Regions from separate parts of the Calderihabitans maritimus genome, predicted to be linked through region 1. Evidence: riboswitches for the same ligand, from Rfam matches in the RefSeq annotation. Region 1 holds a riboswitch; the other holds the start of a gene.
What was found. A riboswitch is a leader RNA that binds a small molecule or an ion and turns the genes downstream of it on or off. The one in region 1 is predicted to bind lysine.
Positions count from the first base shown of each region.

Region 2: it holds a riboswitch for lysine, as region 1 does, so the genes downstream of both, dapB (4-hydroxy-tetrahydrodipicolinate reductase) here and lysA (diaminopimelate decarboxylase) in region 1, are expected to answer to the same signal.

Region 1 is NZ_BDGJ01000016.1:29,315-41,648, forward strand. Features, by position in the region: gene KKC1_RS02465 (hypothetical protein) at 427-840, shown strand; gene KKC1_RS02470 (LytR/AlgR family response regulator transcription factor) at 1,150-1,443, shown strand; gene KKC1_RS02475 (hypothetical protein) at 1,837-2,244, shown strand; gene KKC1_RS02480 (ABC transporter permease) at 3,563-4,387, opposite strand; gene KKC1_RS02485 (ATP-binding cassette domain-containing protein) at 4,390-5,361, opposite strand; gene KKC1_RS02490 (MarR family winged helix-turn-helix transcriptional regulator) at 5,358-5,807, opposite strand; gene KKC1_RS02495 (permease) at 6,115-6,654, opposite strand; gene KKC1_RS02500 (permease) at 6,651-7,133, opposite strand; gene KKC1_RS02505 (PadR family transcriptional regulator) at 7,225-7,629, opposite strand; gene KKC1_RS02510 (ABC transporter permease) at 7,927-8,172, shown strand; gene KKC1_RS02515 (hypothetical protein) at 8,325-9,188, shown strand; gene KKC1_RS02520 (TolB family protein) at 9,217-10,590, shown strand; lysine riboswitch at 11,001-11,187, shown strand; gene lysA (diaminopimelate decarboxylase) at 11,309-12,334, shown strand, end outside.
Region 2 is NZ_BDGJ01000032.1:43,784-56,117, reverse strand. Features, by position in the region: gene dapG (aspartate kinase) at 1-1,144, opposite strand, end outside; gene KKC1_RS04215 (aspartate-semialdehyde dehydrogenase) at 1,158-2,165, opposite strand; gene KKC1_RS04210 (dipicolinate synthase subunit B) at 2,218-2,814, opposite strand; gene dpsA (dipicolinate synthase subunit DpsA) at 2,811-3,722, opposite strand; gene dapB (4-hydroxy-tetrahydrodipicolinate reductase) at 3,805-4,608, opposite strand; lysine riboswitch at 4,765-4,956, opposite strand; gene KKC1_RS04195 (DsrE family protein) at 5,059-5,451, opposite strand; gene KKC1_RS04190 (nitrilase family protein) at 5,686-6,516, opposite strand; gene dsrK (sulfate reduction electron transfer complex DsrMKJOP subunit DsrK) at 6,609-8,222, opposite strand; gene KKC1_RS04180 (respiratory nitrate reductase subunit gamma) at 8,248-9,150, opposite strand; gene KKC1_RS04175 (cobyrinic acid a,c-diamide synthase CobB) at 9,151-10,590, opposite strand; gene KKC1_RS04170 (FAD-dependent oxidoreductase) at 10,746-12,334, opposite strand, start outside.

The sequences.
Region 1 (12,334 bases):
TTGGTTTGATACTGGAATTGAGCATGATAGTCAGGAAAAATTTTTTTTTTGGGAATGAATAAAAAGTTTTTATAATCATCGTTTTTACTTTCACCTGGACTACTGTTGGTATTGCCCTGTCTTTGGCTCCTGCGGTTTTGTCCATGAACAAAGTGGATTATGCCGGCAGTTCGATTACTGATATAGAATTTATACTATCTATTACTAAACCTGGAAAGGTAAGGAACGAATGAATTTCCAATGACAGGAAAGTAGATAAGGATGATTTGGGTGGTCGATATTTAGTCTATGGAAAAATTTCCATGTCTAAGGAAAAATCCTTCTCACATTAAAAACTGGGGATAAATCATTACTCCATTTATCAAAATGTTTTTCCAAACGAAATACGACTACGATTAATGAAAGCTAACAATGAGGTGAATTCTCATGGCGAAACGTTTCTTCTCATTATTTATAATTTTGATTATTGTAGATTTGTTATCTGGTTGTACCGCTGGGGTACAAAACGTAGGCAACATACCGATATATCCTAACGCTGAATTGGTACGTAAAACTGAACAGGAAGTTACATTTCTTGTAAATAAGGCTAGTTTAAGTCTGTTTAAAAAATTCTACAAGAAAAAAATGCCCTTATATGGGTGGAAGTTGATTGATGAAGGGGCTGCTCATTTAACTTACACAGATGGAAAACGCGAAGTAGTAATAACATATTCTTTTCCTCGTCCACCTTTTGAGGATTCTGTTATTTTAGATACATATACAGGACGTATAAATGCGTTTAGCCCGAAAAATCCTTCACCGTTGATAAGGATTATATATTTGACAAGTAAAGATGAGTGAGATTGACGCTAAAGCTTCCCGCTTGGCACCTGGTTACAAGTCCTGGTCAAGGAAGTATTGGACAGCGCTAACTGGCGGCGTTTCTACCGCATAGGTTTGGTGGGAAAGTTACCTGGGGTGTAGCTATTGACAGAAGCTTTAGCTTCAGGGTCAATGAAGAACTTGGAACAAGATTCCCCAATTGGCCGGCCAAGAAAGGGGAAACCAGTATGCTCAATATCCTGATAGCCGAAGACAACCGGGAGGCACCTTACCACCATCAGTTCAAAACCTTTTGTCGTCTTTGTTACGGTAGAAAGCAAGTTTGCCGTGGAAGCCTTTGAACTGGATACGGTAGATTACCTGCTAAAACCCTTTGACAGGCCCAGGCTGAGGAAAACCATGGCCAGAGTCAGAGAACGAATGGCTGCCCGGGCTGCCATGATAAACCGGAAGAAGCCTAGGTGTTTTTTGATTAAGACACCAAAGCTTTTCATTCAAACGAAAGGAGAGATCCGGGTAATCAATATCAGCGACATTATTTTCGTAGAAACAAGTCCGGACAAGCGTACTATCATCCACACCGTAAAAGGAGTGTGTCAGAGCAGGAAGTGGATCAGTTAAATGTTCTTGGTAAAAACAAAATAATATTTGGTGAATATACAGAGATACAGGATGGGCCATTATATATTCTCTTTTTGGTCAGGGAGATGGAAAGGATACTATTGAGATCAGTAGAGTCCAAAATATAAAGTACATTGAAAGATTTAGACAACAAGTGTTCGAAAGGTTTAGTTCCGAAATAAAAGAGGCCATAAAGTAATTGTAAAAGTAATATTACGATCATGTGGGAACTATCTTGAGTTTACTAGTCTAGCCTTTAATTTTAAGGCTAGGCCCTTTGTGGTCGCCCAGTATGTCTGTTGAGCCGATGGGTTGAAAGAAACCCTGTCTTCTAACCAGCTATGTTTTTAATTAAGTTAGAATTATAAGTAGTATATAGGAGGAAATTATCTCATGAATTGGAGTTATCTCGCGCTTTTTGGAGGGGTAAGCCTAATTTTAGCAACTAACTATTTTCATGAGGGACGAATTCCCAGAAAGCTTACTAAATTGTTATTATTAATTTGTATTCCCCTTGGAATGGTCACATTTTTAATTGTTGAACAGGGTCAAATTCGGTTCCGAGATTTATGGGATTTTGCTGGAATTGTTTTGTGGTCCTTATTTTTATACTCCATTGGGATAACTGGAGTAGGTTCTTATTATCGGTCTTCACAGGCATTATTTCTTGCAGGAGGATTATCACTAGCTTTGGCATTTTTCAGCGGATTTTCGATTGGATTTTTTGTGTTCCTAATCGGTTGTGCACAGGTTTTAGTTGCAGCAAGTCTATTATGGTTGGCAAAAAGTAAAAGGAATTAACATCCTTGGTTCTGTAGTGACCCCGTTTTGTCAACACCTTTTACGACATTTGTTCATGGGTTTGTCTTTATCACCATACTTGAATAAGTTAAAGTCAAAGTGGCTGTACTTACTTACCCCTCAAGAAGTCAAGTCAGCTACATACTTTTTTCGAGAATCCAGCTGATGATATTGGTATGAACATGATATAATATACATAATATTGTTGCTATTGTGCCGAATTAAAAGACGCCGACACAAAGATGGTACCATACGTGAATATCTTCAGATCGTAGAAACCAAACGCATTGACGGTAAGATTCGCTGCCTCTGTATTATGGTTTTGGAGGTAGAATTATGGCCCTTAATAGTATTAGTGAAGTCGTGTGGAGCATTAGTAACTTAATACCACTAGTATTGCTTATAGTGTTGCCAGTCTGGCTGATAATAAAAATTAATTCGATAGACAAAAACATTAAAAAGTTATTACAAAAACTCGAAAAATAAAGTGCTGTGTATCTAATGGAAGATGCGTATTTCTTTTGGTGGCTATACTCAATTACAGCCTAATTCGCGTTATATATTGTTCATAAGCAGCTGGTCTGAGACAATTGGAGCGCGGTGGATAATCGTCGATGGAAAGTATAATATTGATGGGACAGACAGAAAAGAAGCCCAGAAAATGGGTAATAACCAGAGATACAGGAAGTTTAAAGAAGCTGTCATGCGGAGATTTAAGTAGGATGGGGGAGCCGTATTCACCATACCAAGGGCATGACCCTTTATGCGAGTAACGGCCACCTCGACCGCCCTCAAAAAGCCGGACAAAGTAATGTAAAGGAAAAAGGCCCCACCCTAAATTCTACAAAAAGGCCTCCCACAGCCCTGGTTAATCTAGCATTTCCTACCATAAGCCCCACTGTTTATATTTAGAAGGTTTGCGATTATTTGATCAAGTCAGACCCTTTATGTGCACACAACCTTCGAAGTTTAGTAAGTTCGTTGGAAATCGACAAAGAAAAAGGCCTTTAGAATGAAATTTATTGGCGTGGATTTGGCCTGGAAGATCGAACCAGCTCCAATAGAAAACCGGTGCGTTTAACAATTAGGCCAAGGAATACTACCCCGGGTTATTTGACTTTTGCCCCTAATGTTGATGGTGACTGAGTGATGAAGGATGTGGTTTCATAGAAGGAATAACGCTGGCCAACAAGGCACCCAACAACAATTACTAAACAAACCAGAAGGCAAGAGAGAGAAGCAGTGGTACAGGGTGGCGGATTTTAGCGGTTGAACCTTATAGTTTGGTACTTAAAGGTATTGTTGATGTAAGCTTGCCTTAATCCGCCTTACTGAAGCTTAACGTGCCGACGATCACCAGTACAAAGGCTACGGCCATCAAAACCAGTATATCAATGGAAAGATTCCAGCGCACAAGCCCTGCTTGGCGGGCTATCTCCAAAAGGGACTTTTCAATCCCCTGACCAAGCTTGATTACCGTACCGGAGAAAACCACAGTGCGGATAGCATCCACTCCGTAAGTGAGTGGGTTAATCACCATGAGGCTTTTCATCCATTCCGGGGCAGTATTTATGGGAAACATGCTGCCGCTTAGAAAGTACAGAGGCATAATTAAAAAGTTCATAATCATTTGGAAGCCCTGCATGGATTCCATCCGAACGGCTATTGATACGCCCAGACTGGTGATAGCAAAGCTCATCAAAAATGACAGCAGAATAATCTTGGTTATTATCCAAACCGAGAGGCTAATCCCCGCAAGGGGTGCCAGCACAATTAAAATGGCCGATTGGATAGTGGCCACTGTAGCCCCACCCAGCACTTTGCCTACTGCTACTGCCCAGCGGGGAACCGGTGCTACCAGCACCTCTTTCAAAAAGCCAAATTCCCGGTCCCAAATGATGGACATTGCGGAAAAGATGGAGGTAAAAAGAACAGACATACCAATGATACCTGGATACATGAAACGCAGGTAGTCCATCCCTGCCGGGGCATTGTTCAAATTCATACTGGCAGTAATACCTTTGCCCAAAATCAAAAGATACAGGAGGGGCTGTCCTACCATTCCCACCATACGAGATCTTTCACGAATAAATGTTTTGAATTCCCGCAACCAGATGGTATAAATCACCTTTAAAGATAGCACCTTCAATGCCTCCTTACCCTGTAACGCACATTCTGCCGGAAAGCCTCCCGGCCGGAAATCTCTTCGCTCCTGATTGTTCTTCCGGTAAGTTTGAGAAATACGTCATCAAGACTTGGTTCCTTCACCTGGATGGACCGGATACGGCCCTGAAACTCAGAAACAACTTTCGGTACAAATTCCGCTCCGTTTGGCACCGTAAAATGATACTCTCCTTGTAATTCTTGGACTTCTACGTTATAACGGGATACCAGCTCTTCCTTCAAACCATTATCACCCCGAACCACAATCTTGTCGCCGCCCAACCTCCGCTTCAAGGTGGCCGGAGAGCCGATGGCCTGAATTTTACCGTAATCTATCACCGCAATACGGTCACAATTTTCCGCCTCGTCCATGTAGTGGGTTGTCATAAACACCGTAATGCCGATCTCATCCCGCAATTTTCTCACGTGATCCCAAATTGCATTACGCGTCTGGGGATCCAGGCCTACAGTTGGCTCATCTAGAAACAACACTTTGGGATGATGCAGGAGACCCCGGGCAATTTCCAGCCGTCTTTTCATGCCTCCAGAAAAAGTTTTTACCAGAGACTTGCGCCGCTCAATCAGGTCTACAATTTTCAACACATGGTTAATTCGTTCCTCTCGCAATTCCTTGGGCACGTTGTAAAGCATGGCATGAAAATAGAGGTTTTCCTCTGCGGTCAGCCTGTTATCCAGAGAAGGGTCCTGAAAAACTATCCCAATGGACTGACGCACCTGGGTAGGCTGCTTCACTACATCGTACCCGGCCAGTTCCACCGTACCAGCGGTGGGTTTTAAAAGAGTGGATAATATTTTAATAGTGGTTGACTTGCCGGCTCCGTTGGGCCCCAGAAAGCCGAAAATTTCACCCTCATTGACGGAAAAGTTTATACCATCTACGGCAGTAATCTCCCCAAACTTTTTGACCAAGTTTTCAATCTTAATGATACTCATCGGTCATCTTTCCCCTGCTCAGTAATTTCCAAAGCAGCCCTTATTTCCTTCAAACCCTCTATCATCGCCGCTGCTTTATCTTCCGAGAGGTGGGAAACCACCTCGGCTATTTGCTGCCGTATCCGCTCCCGGACTTGGGCAAGCTGGTCTTCAGCATCCTCGCTAAGAAACAATCGCACCCGTCTTTGGTCAGCGGGGTCTGTTTTTTTCTGTATCCATCCCTTTTTTGCCAGCTCCTTAACCGCTTTGGAAATATGGGATTTGGCAAAACCGGTTCTGCGCGCCAGTTCACTGACCGTAACGCCCGGTTTCCGTTTGACCTGTCCGGTAATCATTATCGTGGTGAGCGGAAGCTGATGTTCGGTTAAAATCTTCTTTATCTGCTCGGCCAAACCGCGGTTGACCTCCCGCAGCAGTTCGATCAGCATATCATGCGTGTGAGACATAATTCTACCGCCACCTTTTTCACCATTAGTTTTCTGAAGAACGTTCTCTAATAAACAATTATACAAGATTTATAAGGATAATAAATATAAGCCATAGTTTCGCTTACAACTTTGTTTCCAGTTGAGTAATTCCGAGGTATACTGGTGACCTCAAAAGGCCTGGAGGTTTCCCGAACGTTTCAATTAGCGGCACAATGACATCAGGCGGGTCCTTCTATCGGAGTGTTTTTGTTGAGGGATACTCGCCCTTTTCATATCCTTATAATTTTTCAAACTTCTATAAATAAAACTCTGGCTCATCTACCCTTTATTCCTGAAAGTTTTGCAGAACCGTTTGCCTTAAATTCTGTTTCTCTCCTTCAGTCATCAGTAATTCCATTAAGTAACCTATTAAAATGATTCCGGGAATGTTTATCAACCATCTTGTTACGGCAAACGCACGGCCTAGGGCAGATATTTCAAACAGGAACATGGGTATTTTCAGGGTGGACCAAGCTCCCAAGAAAGTGATTACATTGGAGAGTTTTGCTCCCTTTTTTATCATAACAACCGCTACGGGGAACGCGCCATATAGGGGACCGGCAGCAGCCGCCCCTAAAAAAATACTCAGAACTATCCCTGTCAGCCCTGAGTTGTCGCCCATGAGTTTAATAATGGTTTCACGAGGCACCCAGGCGTCAAGGAGCCCAAGAAGGATAAAAATAGGCGGGAGCACGGAGAGCATCTGCTTGAAGTTTATTAAGGTGTTTGTAGCTGTTTTTTGGCCGTTTTCAGGACTTATTAAGGCAATTATCAAGTCGAACAGCAGGATAAACAGTATCCATTTATAACGCTTAAAATTGGTCATGCCAACAACACTCCCATTGCCAGCGCCACCATAACGGCGTAGATAAAACTCAAACCGTTTCTCAAAAAAGCCAACCTTTTGCCGAAAAACTTTATCTCCATTGGCATGGTAACCACGCCCACCATCATCAGCGTAGAGACAAAAGCGGCAATGGGAATCAATCCGGCTCCTTGGTTCAGTAGAGAGGCTGCTAAGGGAAAGGCGACGAAGCCCGGGATCAAGGTTATTGAACCTACTACTGACGCTAGGGCTATTCCCCAAATCCCCGCTTCGCGGCCGATGAATTTACTTATGACTTCTGGAGAAATAAAGGTCATCACCAACCCGATAATTAATAGTACAGCTGCCAGGTCCGGGAATATATTCAAAAATGCTTTGTATGATTTGGTTAAAGCCGATTTCGTTTTTTTTCTATCGGCTATAAACGAGACTGTCAGGCTCAAAATTGAAATTACATATAAGATAAAAGTAAAAGACACGGTACCACCCCCCTGGTTTATGTAAAGTGGAAGGGAGGCTTCAGCTTGCCTCCCGTAAAAAGTATACCGGCGCTAATTCAAGCGGGACGGTTCAGCTTCTTTTTTCAGGCGGGTAACGTTTCTCAAAGTCAGCCAGGAACCCTTCCAGTGAAGCTTTTTTCTTTCGAATACGCATTGCCCATGCTTTAAGGTAACTTTCCCCTTCCGGCGTGAGGGAGTATACCTTGCGTGCTGGACCGCCGCTGCCGGGTTCGAGCCTGGATTCCACCATGCCTTCTACTTCCAGGCGGCGTAGGTGACGGTAAACCACTGCCGGGTCAGGCTGGACTTCAAGGTAGGAAAGTTCGGCCAGCCTTTCCATCAATTCATATCCGTGGGCCGGGTTGTCCTTTAATAAAAGCAACAGGCAAGGAATGAGAAAACCCTCAAGCCGAGGCCCGTGAGAGTGGCAGCATGGACCGTGAAACTGGTGCGTTGACCCTCGATGGTTACACATGATTTCCCCTCCCGGAATACGTTTTGACTACTATTGACATAGTATCACTAGTGACACAATGCTGTCAATGCTTTTTTCCGCCGGTGAGATTAGCAAAACTAAAAACTTTTTTGCCGGTACTGACAGGAGAAAATCAACGGAAGAATTTCAAGCCGGGGACGGTTCTTAACTTGAATAACTAATACTCCCGAGTAAGTTCTGACCCTCACGGAGATCAATCCTTTTTTCTGGGTTGTAACATAGTCAATTGCTTCCTGACAATCAAATATGGACCTTAACTGATATGCTTATAAAATGATGCTTATCTTCGGTTATGCGGTGAATATCGATGTGGACAACATTAAGACCGTGGTATTTGACCAGGATATGTCCTCTTCCAGCCGCAGGCTGTTTCAGAGCTTTGAAGCCACTGGAACCTTTAACGTGGTCGGCCGCGTTTTCAGTTATGAAGAGTTACGCAACAGTATTGACGGCGGATATGCCAGGGTGGGACTAGTGGTCCCACCGGGTAGGAATATTCTTGCTTTCACTGCTGCGATTTAAGAAAAAATTGGATTAGGTTTTTATTTTTTCATTCTTCAATGGAAAAATGCGGAAGGAAATTAGAGAGGGAAAACGAAAGCTTAATCGCGGGTACCTTTAATTTTTGCTAAAATAAGGAAGGAAGCGGGTTTTACGGCTGGGAGGGAATACCATTGTTTAAAAAGCTAGTCAAGTTATCGCTAGTTATAGCTCTGGTATTTGTTCTCTTTGCCGGCCAGGTGTTAGCCGGCGACGTTTTACACCGTTTGACTCACGGGGACCAGTATGCTTTGATCCTGGGTTCAGTTCTTGAGGTAAATGAGGGCGAGATTGAGGTCGAGGTCAAAAAAATATTATCAGGTCGGAAAACCCCTTCCCGGGTGGCCGTGGAACTGGGTAATTATCCCCTTACTTTTGATTTAAAGCGGGGAGACCATGTAATTATTTCGGTAGACAGGTTCAATAAACAGTTTACGGTGAAATGGGGGATTTTCAAAGTTTCATCGGATGACTACTCCACTCTTGAAATTATTGACAGTGACCTGTATCCGGGAGATTTGGCAGCCCTCCAGCATTATATCAATAGTGGGGGAAATGATAATGATTTTGTTTCCATCAATGGCAGGACCTACTTAAGAAATCCCGATGGAACTCTTGCCCAGATCTATCCCCCGACGGGCCGGGGGATGGGTAATAGTAAAGATCAAACCGAAAAAAAGCTTGAGCCAATGGGCTACAAAGATAAAATGTTTCTTGCCAGCTGGCTAAATTTCATAATCTACGGAGCTATTATAGTCTTTGTCATTAAAAGTTTTCAAGAAATTCTCCGAACCAAAAGTGTTGTTCTGGTCAAACCGCTACTATATGCCTTAGTTATTGCCGTGTTGCTCTCGGTCCAGGGGATGATTTTGAACGGGATTAACGGTGATAAAACCATAATCTATGCTTTCTGGTTAAAGGCCGGTGTCGCCCTTTTAATTGGTTTGATACTGGAATTGAGCTTGATAGTCAAGAAAAAATTTTTTGGGAATGAATAAGAAGTTTTTATAAATTGAGGGATCAAAAATGCGATACAAATGGATGCTAGTTATGGCGTTTTTGAGCGTAATACTCTTTGTATCCGCTTGCGCCGGGTCCGGGGAGCAGGCCTCGCCCGCGGAAGAAAAAGCGAAAACCCCTGCTGCGCAGGTAGGTGCTGAAGTCACTATGTATCTAAAGAATTATCCTAACTTGGAGATGCGGGATTTGGGGGTGTACTTGTCTTCGCCGTCGGAAGCGGAGGTGGTCATGGAATTCAATAAGGCTGTGGACAGAAACAGCTTGGAGCAGGCCCTGGCCAGGGTCGTACCACCGGAAGAGTTCAGTTTGACCTGGCTAAACGATCGAAAGGTCGTTGTCACTTTTAATACTCCGGCGGGCGAGGAACGGGCTTATACCTTGTTCCTGGAGCAAGTCAAAGACCGGGATGGATTGGTTTTGAGTATGTCCGAACCGGTTGAACTGAGGATTGTGCCCGACGCAAAACTGCGGGTGTTCAACCCCGAGACTAAAGAGCAGAAGGAAAAAAAGATTGCTCTTCCCGGCAGTTATGCCGGCGGGGTAGTCTCCCCTGACGGTACTCGTGCCGTCTGCTGGGAACCCAGCAGTTTTGTAGGGGACGGCATCAGCTATCGCTACTGGCTCCAGGACCTGCTGCAAGGGGATAGAGTTCTTTTAACCGAGGCGGTTAAAACTACCGTCAAGTGGTACCCGGACGGGCGGCGGTTTCAATTGGGCAGTATTACCTACTCCGCCGCAGGGGAAGAGCTCGGCAAGCTGCCGGTGGAGGAACTAAAGAGCATACTTGGTCTGGATGTGGCGAACCATGGAGAAATGGCTTACCTGTACTACCGTCTTGAAAAAGGTAACAGGACGGTTGTGGACCTTGTGTATCAGTTCGGTGAAGACTGGCAAGTCCTGGAGGAGTTCAGCTACCCGCTGGTTACAGACAGTTTATTTTATCTGCGAATGGACCCGTCCTTCGATCCCTCGGGAGAAAAGCTGGCGGTGGTGGAAAACCCTTCCGTGGGAGGAAATCTTTCGTTGGCCCGGGCTTCCCTTCTGGATTTGAGAACGGGAGAAAAAACGGTCCTGGCTGAAAATTCCCTCAGCGTCTCCTGGTCACCCCGTGGTGACTACCTGGCGGTACTCATGGGACGCGGTGGGGTGGAGGTACTGACCCCCGGTGGGGAAATCGTGACCCGGGTACAGGAAAATTACTATAGAGAGATATTGGGCTGGAGCCCGGACGGTAGTTACTTGTTGCTGAAAGGGAGGAAGGATTTCCGCTGGTGGGCCGCAGGAGGAATTTTAAATGTTGCGACCGGGAGGCTAACGGTTGTAACCGGTGTTCCCCTGGGCTTTGATGCGAATGGCCTGGTCTACCTGCTGGGTATTTAAAGCCCCTCCGTTTGGTAGGCATAATTATATTGTATAAGAAAATGCCTGATGTTATTTTGCGCAGAGTTTAATAAATCCGTTTCTGCCGAAGATACCCATGGGACGGTTTGGTAGATGTAGAGACATAGTTGGTGCTGTTGTTTACCTTTCAAGTGAGGAAGCGGGCGTGATAACGGGGCATAACTTGATTATTGTGGTGGTTGGACGGCGGTTCATCTATCAGCTCACAAGGAACTAAATGAAAGAGGGTGTTAGTTTGAATTACTTAAAATTTTCTTTTTGTTTCCTTTGATAATTGTTCCCGTAGCGTTTTTGAGGTGGTTAACTGTAGATATTTTAGTTGACATAAACTGGGCTCTATGTTAATATACCTTTGAAAAAATTTATATAGAAGTGCCTCATCTCGACCGAGGTGAGGTAGAGGAGCGGAGTGTCAAGAGTACTGCCGGGGAGACCGGGAGTTTGTGATCCGGTAGGAAAGGGGCCTTCGCCGAAGTTTCAAAGCTGCGCCGGGCTTTGAAACTGGGCCTGCGCTGAACAAGTGCAGGACTGTCACCAGAGAAGTACCTGGGTCTCTGGTGGAGCACTATCTCACACAGGAAAGAGATGAGTGTTCTTCGCCGGAATTTTACGGCTATGGGGAATGCTCATAGCCGTTTTATTTTTGTTAACAGACGTCTTGCTCAGGCAATAAACTATACAGAAGAGGAGTGTAACCATGAAGTTTCACGGTACCATGAAAGTAAATGAACAGGGACACCTGGAAATTGGGGGCTGTGACACGGTTGATTTGGCCCGAGAATTTGGGACCCCCCTTTATGTTATGGACGAGGTTCTAATGCGGGAAATTTGCCGCCAATATAAGTCGGCCTTTGTGGAAAAGTACGGGAATGCCGAGGTTATCTACGCCAGCAAAGCTTTTCTCACCAAAGCCATATGCTGCCTTATGCAGGAGGAAGGTTTGGGACTGGACGTTGTTTCGGGTGGTGAAATATACACGGCTCTACAGGCCAACTTCCCTCCTGAACGCATGTACTTCCACGGGAATAATAAGAGTGCTTCGGAATTGACCATGGCTCTGGAAGCCGGAGTCGGACGTATAGTAGTAGACAATTTCTATGAAATGGAAATGCTTGACCGTTTAGCGGGAGAAATGGGGAAGAAGGCAGAAATTTTACTACGCATAACGCCTGGAGTAGAAGCTCACACCCACGAGTACATTAAAACCGGCCAGATTGATTCTAAGTTTGGGTTCACGCTGCCTAACGGGCAGGCCCTGGAAGCGGTAAAAGCTGCTTTAAAGAAGGAAAATCTCGTATTACACGGCCTTCACTGCCATATCGGATCGCAAATCTTTGAAATGGATTCCTACGCCTATACGGCCCGGGTAATGATGGACTTCATCAAGGAAATTCAAAAAACAACCGGCTGGACCGCCGGGGAACTGAACCTGGGCGGTGGCTTTGGAATCTACTACGCGGATGGAGACGAGCCCGCAACCATCACTGATTACGCCGATGCGGTTTTTGCTGCACTCCGGGAAAAAGCAGAAGAGCATGACTTGCCTGTTCCCAAGGTTATCGTGGAGCCGGGAAGGTCCATAGCGGGTCCGGCGGGCAGCACACTCTACACCGTCGGATCGATTAAGGAAATTCCGGGAGTGCGCAAGTACGTAGCTGTTGACGGGGGAATGACCGATAACATTCGCCCCGCGCTATACCAGGCCCGTTACGAAGCGATTATA
Region 2 (12,334 bases), on a different contig from region 1:
TCGTGTAAGAATCAGCCGATTGCAATATCTTAATCCCTTCATTCGTTAAAGCCTCTATAATCTTGGCCATGACTCCCGGGATACCGGTCATACCTGCCCCAACCGCCGCCACCTTGGCACAACCGCGACGTACTTCCGGATGGAGATTCATGTTTTTCAAAATTTCTACTGCCTTATCGGCCACTTCATCTCTGACGGTAAAAATAACTGCTTCAGGATACACATTGATAAAGTCTACACTTATGCCGGCCAGAGCCATAGCCTTAAATATCTTCAGCTGAATCTGCGGGTCTTCGTAATCTTTAGTCTCTATTTTGAGCTGAGTGATATTGGATATCTGGGTAATACCGGTAATTATTCGGTCATGATGGATTACTGTAGTATCTTCCAGAACCCCTTTCCGGTTGGCAACTAGAGTTCCCGGATTATTATTAAAAGTGCATTTTACGCGCAGCGGAATATTATTCTGCATGGCAATTTCTACTGCCCTGGGGTGAATTACCCTGGCCCCTTCATGGGCCAGCTGACAAATCTCATTGTAGGTGATATTTTCGAGAGTTTTGGCTTCCTTAACAATTCTCGGGTCAGCCGTTTTGATACCATCCACATCGGTGTAGATTTCTACTACTTCAGCCTGCAAGGCAACCCCTAAAGCTACGGCTGTCGTATCGCTTCCACCTCTTCCCAGTGTTGTTATTTCTCCTTCCTTGGTAATGCCCTGGAAGCCAGCAACTATCACAATCTTTTTTTCCTGAAGGTAACGGAGTACCTGTTGAGGTTTAACCTCTATTATCCGGGCATTCCCGTACTGGCTATCCGTAATGATACCTGCCTGCCACCCCGTCAAGCAAACTGTATCGAAACCCATCCGCTGTAAAACGCCGGCCAGTACTGCCCCGGAAATAATTTCGCCGCAGCTTAATAAAAGATCAAGTTCTCGCTTGCTGAGCTCAGGGTTAGCCGCATTCCCCAACTGGATTAAAGTATCAGTAGCGTAAGGAGCTCCCATCCGTCCCATGGCGGAGACTACAACTACCACCGCGTATCCTTCTCGGCAGGCCTTTATTATTTTTTCCGCCACCCTTTCCCGCTGTTCATGGGTAGCCAGCGAAGTGCCACCAAATTTCTGTACCAGGATACGCATCCTCTTACCTCTATCAGATTAAATTATTTTCAATCAATAACTCACCAATTTGCACTGCATTGGTAGCCGCTCCCTTTCGGAGTTGATCAGCCACCACCCACAGGCAAAGACCTTTATCGCTTGAAATATCTTCCCGAATACGACCTACAAAAACCTCATCCCTACCGGAAGCATCAATCGGCATGGGATACTTTTGCTCCCTCGGGTTGTCGACCACTACTACTCCAGGAGCCTGAGACAATAACTCCCGAGCCTCCTCCGGGGTCAACTTTCGCTCTGTCTCGATAGTAATGGCTTCCGAATGGCTTCGAATTACCGGAATGCGAACGGTAGTGGCAGATATAGCTATTGTTTCATCATGAAACATCTTCCGCGTCTCATTAACCATTTTCATCTCTTCTCGCGTATAATCTTTTTCCACGAACCGGTCAATATGGGGAATAATGTTGAAAGCAATTTGATAAGGGAAAACCTGGGGTGAAATGGGTTCATTGTTTAAGATTTGCTTCGTCTGAGCCAGTAATTCGTCTATAGCCTCCTGACCGGCACCAGAAACCGCCTGGTAAGTGGATACTATTACCCGGCGTATGCGAGCCGCATCATGAAGTGGCTTTAGGGCCACAACCATGATAATGGTTGAACAGTTGGGATTGGCAATAATCCCCTTGTGCCATTTGACATCTTCCGGATTAACCTCAGGTACTACCAAGGGTACGTCCGGCTCCAGACGAAAGGCACTACTGTTATCAATTACTACCGCACCGTACTTGACTGCTTCGTGGGCGAATTCCTTACTGGCACCACCACCGGCAAACAGCGCCAGGTCAACGCCTTTGAAGGACTCCGGCCTTGTTTCTTCGATCACCAACTCTTCTCCCTTGAAGACAACTTTTTTTCCCGCGGAACGTTTGGTGGCCAATACTTTCAGAGAACCCACCGGAAAGTTGCGTTCTTCTAATACCTCCAAGATTGTTTTTCCGACCGCACCGGTCCCAACTACGGCAACATTGTAGTAGGTCATTCTTCACCCCTCCTGATATGTCTCCAGCTTTTTTAGGGTTCAGGATTGAAGGTCAGCCGTCAATTCGGTATTCCCTCAAAACTGGTTGTATCTGGCGCCCTTGTAGTGCTTCCACTATCGTTTCCAATATCAAATCCATGTGAGCAACTAAAGAATTAGCTTTTTGTTGCGGATTATCCTGGCCAAAAGGTACGAGATAAATATTTTTTGTGTTGAGAAGCAATCCAATATTACGAGCGTTCATACTCAGTCCATCATTGGTAGAAACTGCAATGACTACAGGACGCTGATTGCGCAACTGAGCTTTGGCTGCCATTAGCACCGGAGTATCGGTGATCCCGTTAGCCAGTTTGGCCAAGGTATTTCCCGTACAAGGAGCGATAACTACCACGTCGAACAATTTTCCAGGCCCAATCGGCTCGGCATCAACTATACTGGAGATAATTTCTTGGGAAGTTATCCGCCTCAGTTCCTTTTTCCAATGCTCAGTCGTTCCAAAACGAGTGTCAAACTGATTTACCGTTTCAGAAATGATAGGTACTACTTCGGCACCTTCTGATACCAATCTTTCTATTTCTTGCATTATTGTTCCTAATGTACAATGAGAACCTGTCAGGGCAAAGCCAACCTTCAAACCCTTTAGCCTCATGCCAAGCACCTCCGTGCGGTTAATTCTAATTCCTGGCTGATTAACCTAGGGATTACCTGGGCCAATATCCTACCAGCCGTCTTAGGAGCCACCTTTCCCGGTAAACCGGGAGCCAGGATAGCCTTTATACCCAGTTTTTCGGCAGCTCGAAAATCGGTACCGCCAGGAGATGAAGCTAAATCAATAATTAGAGTCTCTGGCGAAACATTAACCAGGATTTCCTCCGTCAAGACTAAAGCAGGTACCGTATTAAAGACAACATCCGCCTCTTTTATCCGGCTGGGCAGTTGATAAAAATCGCAGGTACTGTAACCTAATTCAAAGCAACGTGCCAGATCCGCTTCCTTACGAGCTACAACGGTAACTTTGGCTCCTATTCCGTGAAGCATACGGGCTAAAGTTATCCCCACTCGGCCAAACCCTAGCACATAGCTTCTACTGTTATGGATAGTAATAGGAAGTTGTTCCATAGCTATTTGAATGGCGCCTTCGGCGGAAGGAATGGAATTCCAGATGGCAACTTCGTCTTTCTCCGCAACTTCTACGAGACGCAACTCATACTTCTGGGCCCAAAATTTAAGAAAAGGTTTGGCTACACCTATAAATATGGGAACGTTTCGAGGTATATCTTTTACTATTTCTTCTGTAAGGAAAAGCGGTTTTTCCGCATATGGAGCCCGGACGTTTCCCTTTTCATCAGTTCCCGGCATGGGTAAAATGATAACATCAGCACCAGAGACGCAATGTTTAATAGTATCGACGACCTTAACTCCTTTAAGCATCTCATGAGGAGGAAGACCAACAACTTTCACCTGAGCTCCTCTACTAAGCAGTTCTTCAATGAGAAACAATTCTCGTCGGTCTCCACCTATTACGGCCACTTTAATCCCCGTTAGATCGCCAGGCATCACAGGATACCCTCCTCACCCTAGCCGTGGACTACTACAATATATGTGGAGGGGTAAACGGAGGTGCCTGTTTACATTGCAATTACTCAAGTAAATTCTCCAATCCATAAATCACCCCTTTCATCCTTTTAACTTTTTTTATCGCTAACAGCACGCCAGGAATGAAAGACTCCCGATTGATGGAATCGTGGCGAAGGCTCAAAGTTTGGCCTAGACCGCCAAAAATCACCTCCTGGTGGGCCACAAGTCCCGGCAGACGAATACTATGAATTCGAATTCCCTTGTAGTCACCACCTCTAACTCCTTTTATTTTTTCATACGAGTTATCCTCGGTGGGATTTATTACTTGTCTCTCCTCCATTAACATTTCCGCCGTTTTTAAGGCTGTACCTGAAGGAGCGTCTAACTTCTGGTCATGATGGAGTTCAATAATCTCCACTTGGGGAAAATACTTGGCAGCTTCCCGCGCGAACCGCATCATCAAAACAGCACCGATGGCAAAATTGGGAGCTATTACCGCAGCCAGTCCTCTTTGTTCGCATAAAAGATGAATTCTTTCTAACTGTTCTTCATTCATACCCGTGGTACCTATAACCGGATATACGCCATTTTCTAAGGCGATGATGGCATTCTCTACTGCAGCGTCTGCTATGGTAAAATCCACCATCACATCAGGTTTGCTTTCCAGAATTGTTTTCTTCAGGTCTTCCCTAACATAAACTCCTGCTGGATTCATCCCTACCAACGGGCCAATGTCCTGTTCCAAAAAACGCAGGTCTATTGCACCTACCAGTAAAAGTTCTGGATCGTTTAGTATTCCTTTCACTACTTCTTTACCCATCCGGCCCGTAGCCCCGGTAACTATAACCCTAACCTTATCGTTCAACCGCTCCACCTCCTGGTTTGCTATCTATTATTCCCCATTCTTAACGAAAAGCCTTTAAGTTTTTTAGCCACGAATTAGAAATGAAAATATAAAGCGGCAATGAGCATTTCTGCTCATTACCGCTAATGACAGCCAGAAATACTCATCTCTTACCCTCTGTGAGATAGTTCTCCACCTGGACACCGGGCTCATGACCAGGTGACAGTGCTACGCTTATTTAGCGCAGCCCCAGTCTGCCAGGAATAGGGGATCCTGACGACTTCGGCGGAAGCCCCTTTCTAGACAGTTCATCGAACCCCCTCGTTCTTCCTGTCCATACTCATGACGTCCGCGACCTCTACCTCACCCCGCACAGAGATGAGGCAACTCTATTCTGTTATTGTCACATATGGTAACACAACTTACCGGAACTGTCAACTATAGCAAGCTTCATTGACCCTACCGATTTTCTCAGGGTTTAATATAGGCATATCCTTCAGCCTGTTTTTTGGCAATTTCCGTTATACCGGCGGGTACCACAACTACAAACGCAGGTAGGCTGTCTTCGTCAATTGACTCCGCTTTAAGGGCATTCCGGCAAACTACGAACTTTACGCCCATCTCCGATAACTTTTTCAACTGATTCACCGGCGCCCCTTCAACTGTCCCGCAACTTGGTCCTTGGCTGACATCACCGACCTGCGAGCACTTGTTTCCGAAGATAGAAACCGCCTCGCCGTTAGCCAACACCTCAATGTCGGCATTTTGGGGACCAATATCATTTATAAAGTTATTGATGTTACCAAAAACTACTTGCCACCTGTTAGATTCGTTTACATGGAATAAAACTTTCAACCTATTCATTTTTTACCCCCCCTGATTTAGGTTGTTTCTTGTCTTTAACGACGCTTTAAACATTGTGATCTAGGATAATATGGCCTTGGGCCATTCTTAAAGCTAGTCCACGACATGGCCTAGCTTGTAAACGGTTAAGCCAGACTTTTACAACAGGAAAATGGTAGTCGATACGGGGATGAAACAACCAACCGCCAGAACTGTTTCCCAGGTGTATCAATATTTGCCCGCGGCAGGATATACCTAGTATTTAATTAGGTCGCCGTACAGTTCGGGCCTCCTAGCTTGCAAATAGAAGGTACCGCTCATAGACTTTGCTTTCTGCAGGCGGATTGTATTTATAGTAGCGGGGTCAAGGTCAACTACTAATAGTTCTTCTTTTCCATTAAAAGCTTCCGCTATCACATTGCCCTTTGGATCAATTACCATGGCCCCGCCACAAAAACTTTGCCCCACTCCATCGTAACCTATCAGGTTACAAGCTGCTACAAACACGGAGTTATCATAAGCTCGAGCCAATAGATATTTTTTCCAGATGTCCCGACGATTACCCACGGTAACAGGGGAGGCGTGGGGAGCAAAAATAATCTCGCTTCCTTTTAAGGAAAGAATTGCTGTTACCTCTGGAAAATGCAGGTCCCAACATATTTGAATACCAAACTTTGCCTTATCTGTCGAAAATACTGGAAGATTGTGGCCCGGAGTAAAATACGGCAGCTCACTCTTGCCCAGGTGTGTTTTACTATACTTTCCTAGTTTGCCATTAGGAAAAGCAACAAGCTGCGTAATCAAGGGCTTCTCGCTGCTAGACTTTTCTGCCATACCTACCAATATAACCATATTCGCTTTCTGGGCTAGCTTGCTAATAGTCAGAGCACTTTCGCCTGGAATAGGTTCCGCTGTTAATCGGGCTTTTTCTCGGTTATATCCTTGGACGCATAGTTCAGGAAAACAAATAATATCAACGTTTTTGGTAGCAGCTTCTTTTACGAATTGTTCAATCTTCCTTAGATTCTCCTTTACCTTACCTGTTTTAGCCTGCATTTGTACAACCGCTATGCGTGTTTTTTTCATTTCTATCTCCCCAGCCTCGTGCTTTAACTTTTCACCCTATATATTCTACCCCGGCAAAAACGTATCCTGCTGGGCTTAACAAAGCTATTTACCTATTCTTGTAGAAACTCTAAGAACGGGTTTTTTATATCGACAAGAGCATTTACCGTTAACTCAACTAAACCGCCGTAATGAATGTTAAACTTCTCAGTTGCCCCATAATACTCCAATAAATCTCTCATTGTACCTTTACAATTGGAACATGGCGCACAAACATATTTAGGGATGCCGGGATCTTTAACTGTATCTTGAAATGCATCTAGTATTTGCTTGAACTTCATTCTACTACTAACTTTGTTCCTAAACTCGGGAAAATTCATATAATTCATAATAGCAAAACCACTTCCACCACCGCAGCAATAGTTGTGTACTCCATGAGGAGTCATTTCTCTAAACTGCGGACAAATTGCTTTTAAAATATTCCTTTGAGGTTGAACAACCCCCATCATCCTAACAACATTACACGGGTCATGCAAAGTTACGGGAAAATTATTCTTACTAGGATCAAGTTTAAGCTTTTTGGTCTTTACCAAATCCCAAAGAATGGGCAGAAAACTCTCTCTAGGAATGTTATCTTCACCGGTAACTATTCTATCCATGCTTACGGCAGCTGCCTTGTGGGCATGACCGCACTCCCCAATTACTATTCTATTGACCCCCAGATCTTTGGCGACCTTAAATTGTTGTAGAGCGATCTTTTTCGCTTGCAAATCATCATACCAGATTCCGTAATTAACATTATCGTATCCCATCATCTCACTGCTCAAAGTCCAATCTAAACCTGCTTCTTCAAACAAGATCGCAAAAGCAGCAGGGTTTTCCGGCCAAGACATGAACTCACCGGCATTGTGAACTAAAAGAATATCCGCACCCTTTTTATCTATTGGTATCTTAATCTTCTTGCCCGTCTTTTCTTCAATCTCTTCCTCAATAAACTCAATCATATCTAAAAGAGCGGGCTTAGTAATACCGGTAGTGGAGCCTGTTTTTAATTGTAACATCGTTCCCTTTTCATGAAGAGGTTTGGGAGCTATTCCCATTTCCTGACTAAATATTTTCCTAATCTCTCTGGCCAATAAAGCATTATCCAAGCCCAATGGACATGTTTGCGCACAACGTCTACATAGATTACATCTGTAAGCAAGTTCTCCGAGCCTGGCAATTGTCTCCCAATTAACATTTATATCTGCACCAACAAATCTCCCTAATATTTTGCCGCTCTTTGTAAAATATTTTTTGGCAATTTTTCTCAATACCTCGGAACGAAAGATAGGCCTATAAATTTCGTTTTTGCCACTTGCTTGGTACACATGACAGGCTTCTGAACAAGTATTACATTTAGCACAGTACTCAAAAGAAAGTAATAAAGGCTGGATAAAATTTCTATTAGTCTCATCAGAAAATATTTTCTCCAACCCGCTCAAAAATTTCTTAACGAACTCTTCCTCTTCTTTTTTTGTTTGAGGTCTAGTAAGCGTATCTATTCCAATATAACCGTCAAGTGAAGCACAATGCTTTTCTTTCCAGGAATCTTTTGGCTCCGTTAAAGGCGGTTCCATATCAGGGTCATCATAAGGAGCAGGCAATTCCATTAATTTACCAAGTTTAGTTAACTGCTCGCCAGGCCTACCTATATCTTGTGGTTTTAAATCTCTATTTTTAACCATTTTCCCTCTCCTCCATCACAATTTCTTACTGTGAGTTGGTTTCACCGGTTTTACAGTGAGGAGCCGACCAAGATTTGCTAGGTTTAAAACGTCCAGCTTCCTTAACTTTATTCTCTACTTCACTACCGGGTAAATTAGGGTCGTTGTCCCATAAAACTTTATGGAAAGTAAAATACTTACCCACGTAATGACTCATTTTAGATAAAGGAATATATATCAGTAAAAGTCCCAATAAGACAATATGCACCGTGAGAGCAGTGTCTGCTTGAATCGCACTGAAAGTGAGCAGCCTTTTCATAATATCTCTGCCATAATTAAAAGCAGGGTCGGACGACCACACTATGAGTCCTGTTACTAAGACGGTAAAAATGAATAATAAGTTAAAATACTCCTGAGGAGTTGTATACTTTTTCAGTGTTTCATTAAAAACTCTTTTAAGAAATAAACCTCCTGCTCCTACAGCTGCGAGAATTGTTCCTATACTTCCAGTAAATAAGGTACAATAATATATCAAAGCCGCCCACCAGTGCTTGTTTACACCTGTTTCGGTAACCATAGGCAAACCAGCAATTTCTGTAATAGCACCAATAAATAACAATACAGTCCATAAAGCTAACAAATAGATACCCAAGTGGAGGGCATATGAAAGCCACCATAAAGGTCTTTGGTTTATAAACAAATTTTTAATAAAGAGCATTTCTTTGAGCATTTCTTTAATTTCTCCCGCCAAGGAAGTCTCCCTTGGCTTTTCCCACCATTTAACTTCCTCATAGTAAGAACCACCGTATTCCCCTCTTCCCTTCTCTTTTGGGACGGGATATAACTCCCATCTGCTATGCATAGGCATCTTTGCGTATTTCATTGCTTTAGACAAAGATAAAATAATGAAAGCAAATAGGGATATATACATAAAAACTAGCAGTAACAATTACATTACCTCCCTCACGGCTCTTGACTTTTTCCCGTAAACTTCTTTGGTTTGGGCATAATTTGTGGCTGCCGCTACAAAATTTTCCGCCCATCCCTTTACCCCTAAGGCGTGGATGTGATTGTAAGAAGCCAACAGGTTTTTGTAAATGATGCCGTCCCATTCTCCATCAATGCCGTGACCCCGCTGGACTTTAAAAGCAAACTTGACCTGCGTTTGGTCTAGGTTTACTATACGGGAGTTGTGAAATTCGTGGCCTTTTACAGTGGTATTTACTGAAAAGAATGGGTTTTGTCGTACCACCTGCATCAAGGTATAACCATGACCCTGGGGTTTTGCTTCCATGGTTACATCAAAGGGTAGAACCCCTACCATCGGGTAAGACCGTTCTTCCTTGATGATACTTCGTCCTAAGTACATCAACCCACCACACTCGGCATATACTGGTAATCCTTGTTCAATCCTTTCGGCAATGCTATGACGTAAAAGCCGATTGTCAGCCAGTTGGGAAGCAAAAATTTCCGGAAACCCTCCTCCGATAAACAGCCCGTCCAAGTCCGGTAAAGTAGTCGCCTCAAGGGCATCTATATATACCAGCTTTGCTCCCGCCCGCTCCAGGCACTCTAAATTTTCCGGGTAATAGAAGGTAAAGGAACGGTCCCTGATAACGCCAATAGTTGTACACTCTTTCTTTGACAAACGGTCGCTATTCATATTACCAGGAATCATCAAACTAGGTGCTTGACGAGCTAAATACATTATCCTATCCAGGTCTAGGTTTTCCCGGGCAACAGCCACTATGCTGTCTATAACTGCCTGCAAGTTTTCATTTTCCACTGCAGGAATCAGCCCCAGGTGTCTGTTAGGAATTACCAACCCGCTATATTTAGGAATACAGCCCAGCACTGGCAAACCGCAGTATTCTTCGATAGCCATGGTAAGCATTTTTTGGTGCCGGCTTCGAGCCACATTGTTGAGAATAACTCCTGCCACGTTTAAATCGGGGTCAAAATCTTTAAACCCTCGCACGATGGCGGCAACACTGCGGGTCATGCGCCGGCAGTCCACCACTAGCAAAACCGGCGCCCTAACTATTTTCGCTATCTGAGCGGTACTGCCACTGCCATACAGGTCGATACCGTCATACAGACCCATGGCCCCCTCAATAACTGCCACATGCGCACCTGCAGCTGCTTGCACAAAAGAACCTACAAGGGTATCATTATCCATAAAAAAACAATCCAGATTACGGCAGGATCGACCTGCCACCAAAGACAGCCAGCTCGGGTCGATGAAGTCGGGGCCTTTTTTAAAGGGTTGTACATAAAAGCCTCGAGCCACCAACGCCCCTATCAGTCCTATGGTTATTGTTGTTTTTCCCGATTGTCCCTGGGGAGCGGAAATGACCAGCCGCGGTATATTGGCCAACTTTTGCACCATAAACCCTCATCTCCTTTGTTCGAAAGGTACACCAAACCGGTGGCGGCTAATTTCTTTATTGCTTGCTCTTTCCGCTTGAACTTCTCACTCCTATTTCGGCCCCTTCTCCAACATGCATTTTGAGGCTGTCTTGTAAACATAAACATCTTTCTAAATCACGGTTTTTTAACTAGCGATGCGGGCAAAGCAAAAACTCCGCCTTCCAGGAAGACAACATCATTAAATTTTTCCCCTTTTAAAATGCGTACTGCCTCATAGGCTCTGACACCCAATTCGCATAAGGTGATGATTTTACGCTCTTTTGGCAGTTCACCTATTCTTTGGCGCAGCTCATAAAGAGGAATGTGCACTACTCTATCATCTGCCAGCGGTCTGTCATCGGCTTCCTCCGGGGTCCTGACATCCAAAATTACAAATTGCTCTTGGCTGTTTAGCATTTCCACGAATTCTATAGGGCCGATGCCTTGAGCCAGCCCCTGTGTTTTATTTTTGAGAGTATTAGCAGCAGAAATACCCAGGTCGATTGCGGTAGCAAAGGGCGGAGCATAACCCAAGTCCAGCTTCGCAATTTGGTCTATATTAGCCCCTAATTGTATGGCGGTTACCAAAACATCCAACCTCTTAATTACTTCGCCGGGACCGACCACCTGGGCACCCAAAACCTTCCCCGTTTCAGCATGGGCCACCACTTTTATGATGCCCCCCGCATGCATGGGATGATAGTGAGCTGAATCCAGCCCTGCCACCAAAGCCTTAGTTACTGGATATCCTTTCTCCCTGGCTTCTGTTTCTGTCAGTCCTGTCCTGCCTACATTGTAGTCAAATATCTGCATCACCGTGGTTCCCAGTATCCCAGGATACCTTTCCCGGTACCCGGCTAAATTGCTGCCGATTACCCTACCCTGTTTATTGGCTGTGGAGGCTAGCGGTACATACACCGGTTCCCCAGTTACCAAGTGCCTGTTTTCGATGCAATCTCCTGCGGCATAAATATGGGGGTCGCTGGTAAGCAAAAATTCGTTGACGGAAATAGCCCCTGTGTTACCGATAGCCAACCCGCATTCCCGGGCTAATTCCACATTGGGCTTAACACCGCACGCTAGAATTACCAAATCTGCTTGCAGCGATGTCCGTTCCGTAATAACCTTTGTTACTCTACTTTCATCATCACCCTCAAGAGCTACTAACCTCTCCCCCGTCCGAACTGACACGCCGTGCATTTCCACCTGGTCCCGGACTAATTGAGCAATCTCAGGGTCCAATGCACCGGCCAGTAAATGCTCTTTCATCTCTATAACAGTAATCTTTCTCTTAGGACCCACCAGGGCGTCGGCAGCCTCCAAACCAACGAGTCCACCGCCGATGATCACTATATTTTGGGCCCCGGCTTCTAAGGCTGCTCTTATTGCCACCGCATCATCAGGGTGGTGCAGGGTTAGGACCCCTTCTAGGTTTGTCCCCGGAACGGGAGGAATGACAGGTTCTGCCCCAGTAGCTAAAACCAGTTCATCGTATTGAATACTGTTTTCTTCATTTCGTTCCAAATCGTAAATTATTACCTCTTTCTTCGCCCGGTCTATATATTTAGCCAGGGTACGTGTTAAAAATTTAATATTTTTTTCCTTAGCAAAATACTCCACATCCCGGTTAATGCCTGATGGCGTAGCAGTCAGCTCGCTCACTTCTCCAACCATTCCTGCTAAAAAAAGGGGAAGTCCACAGGCACCGTAGGAGATAAGGCGCC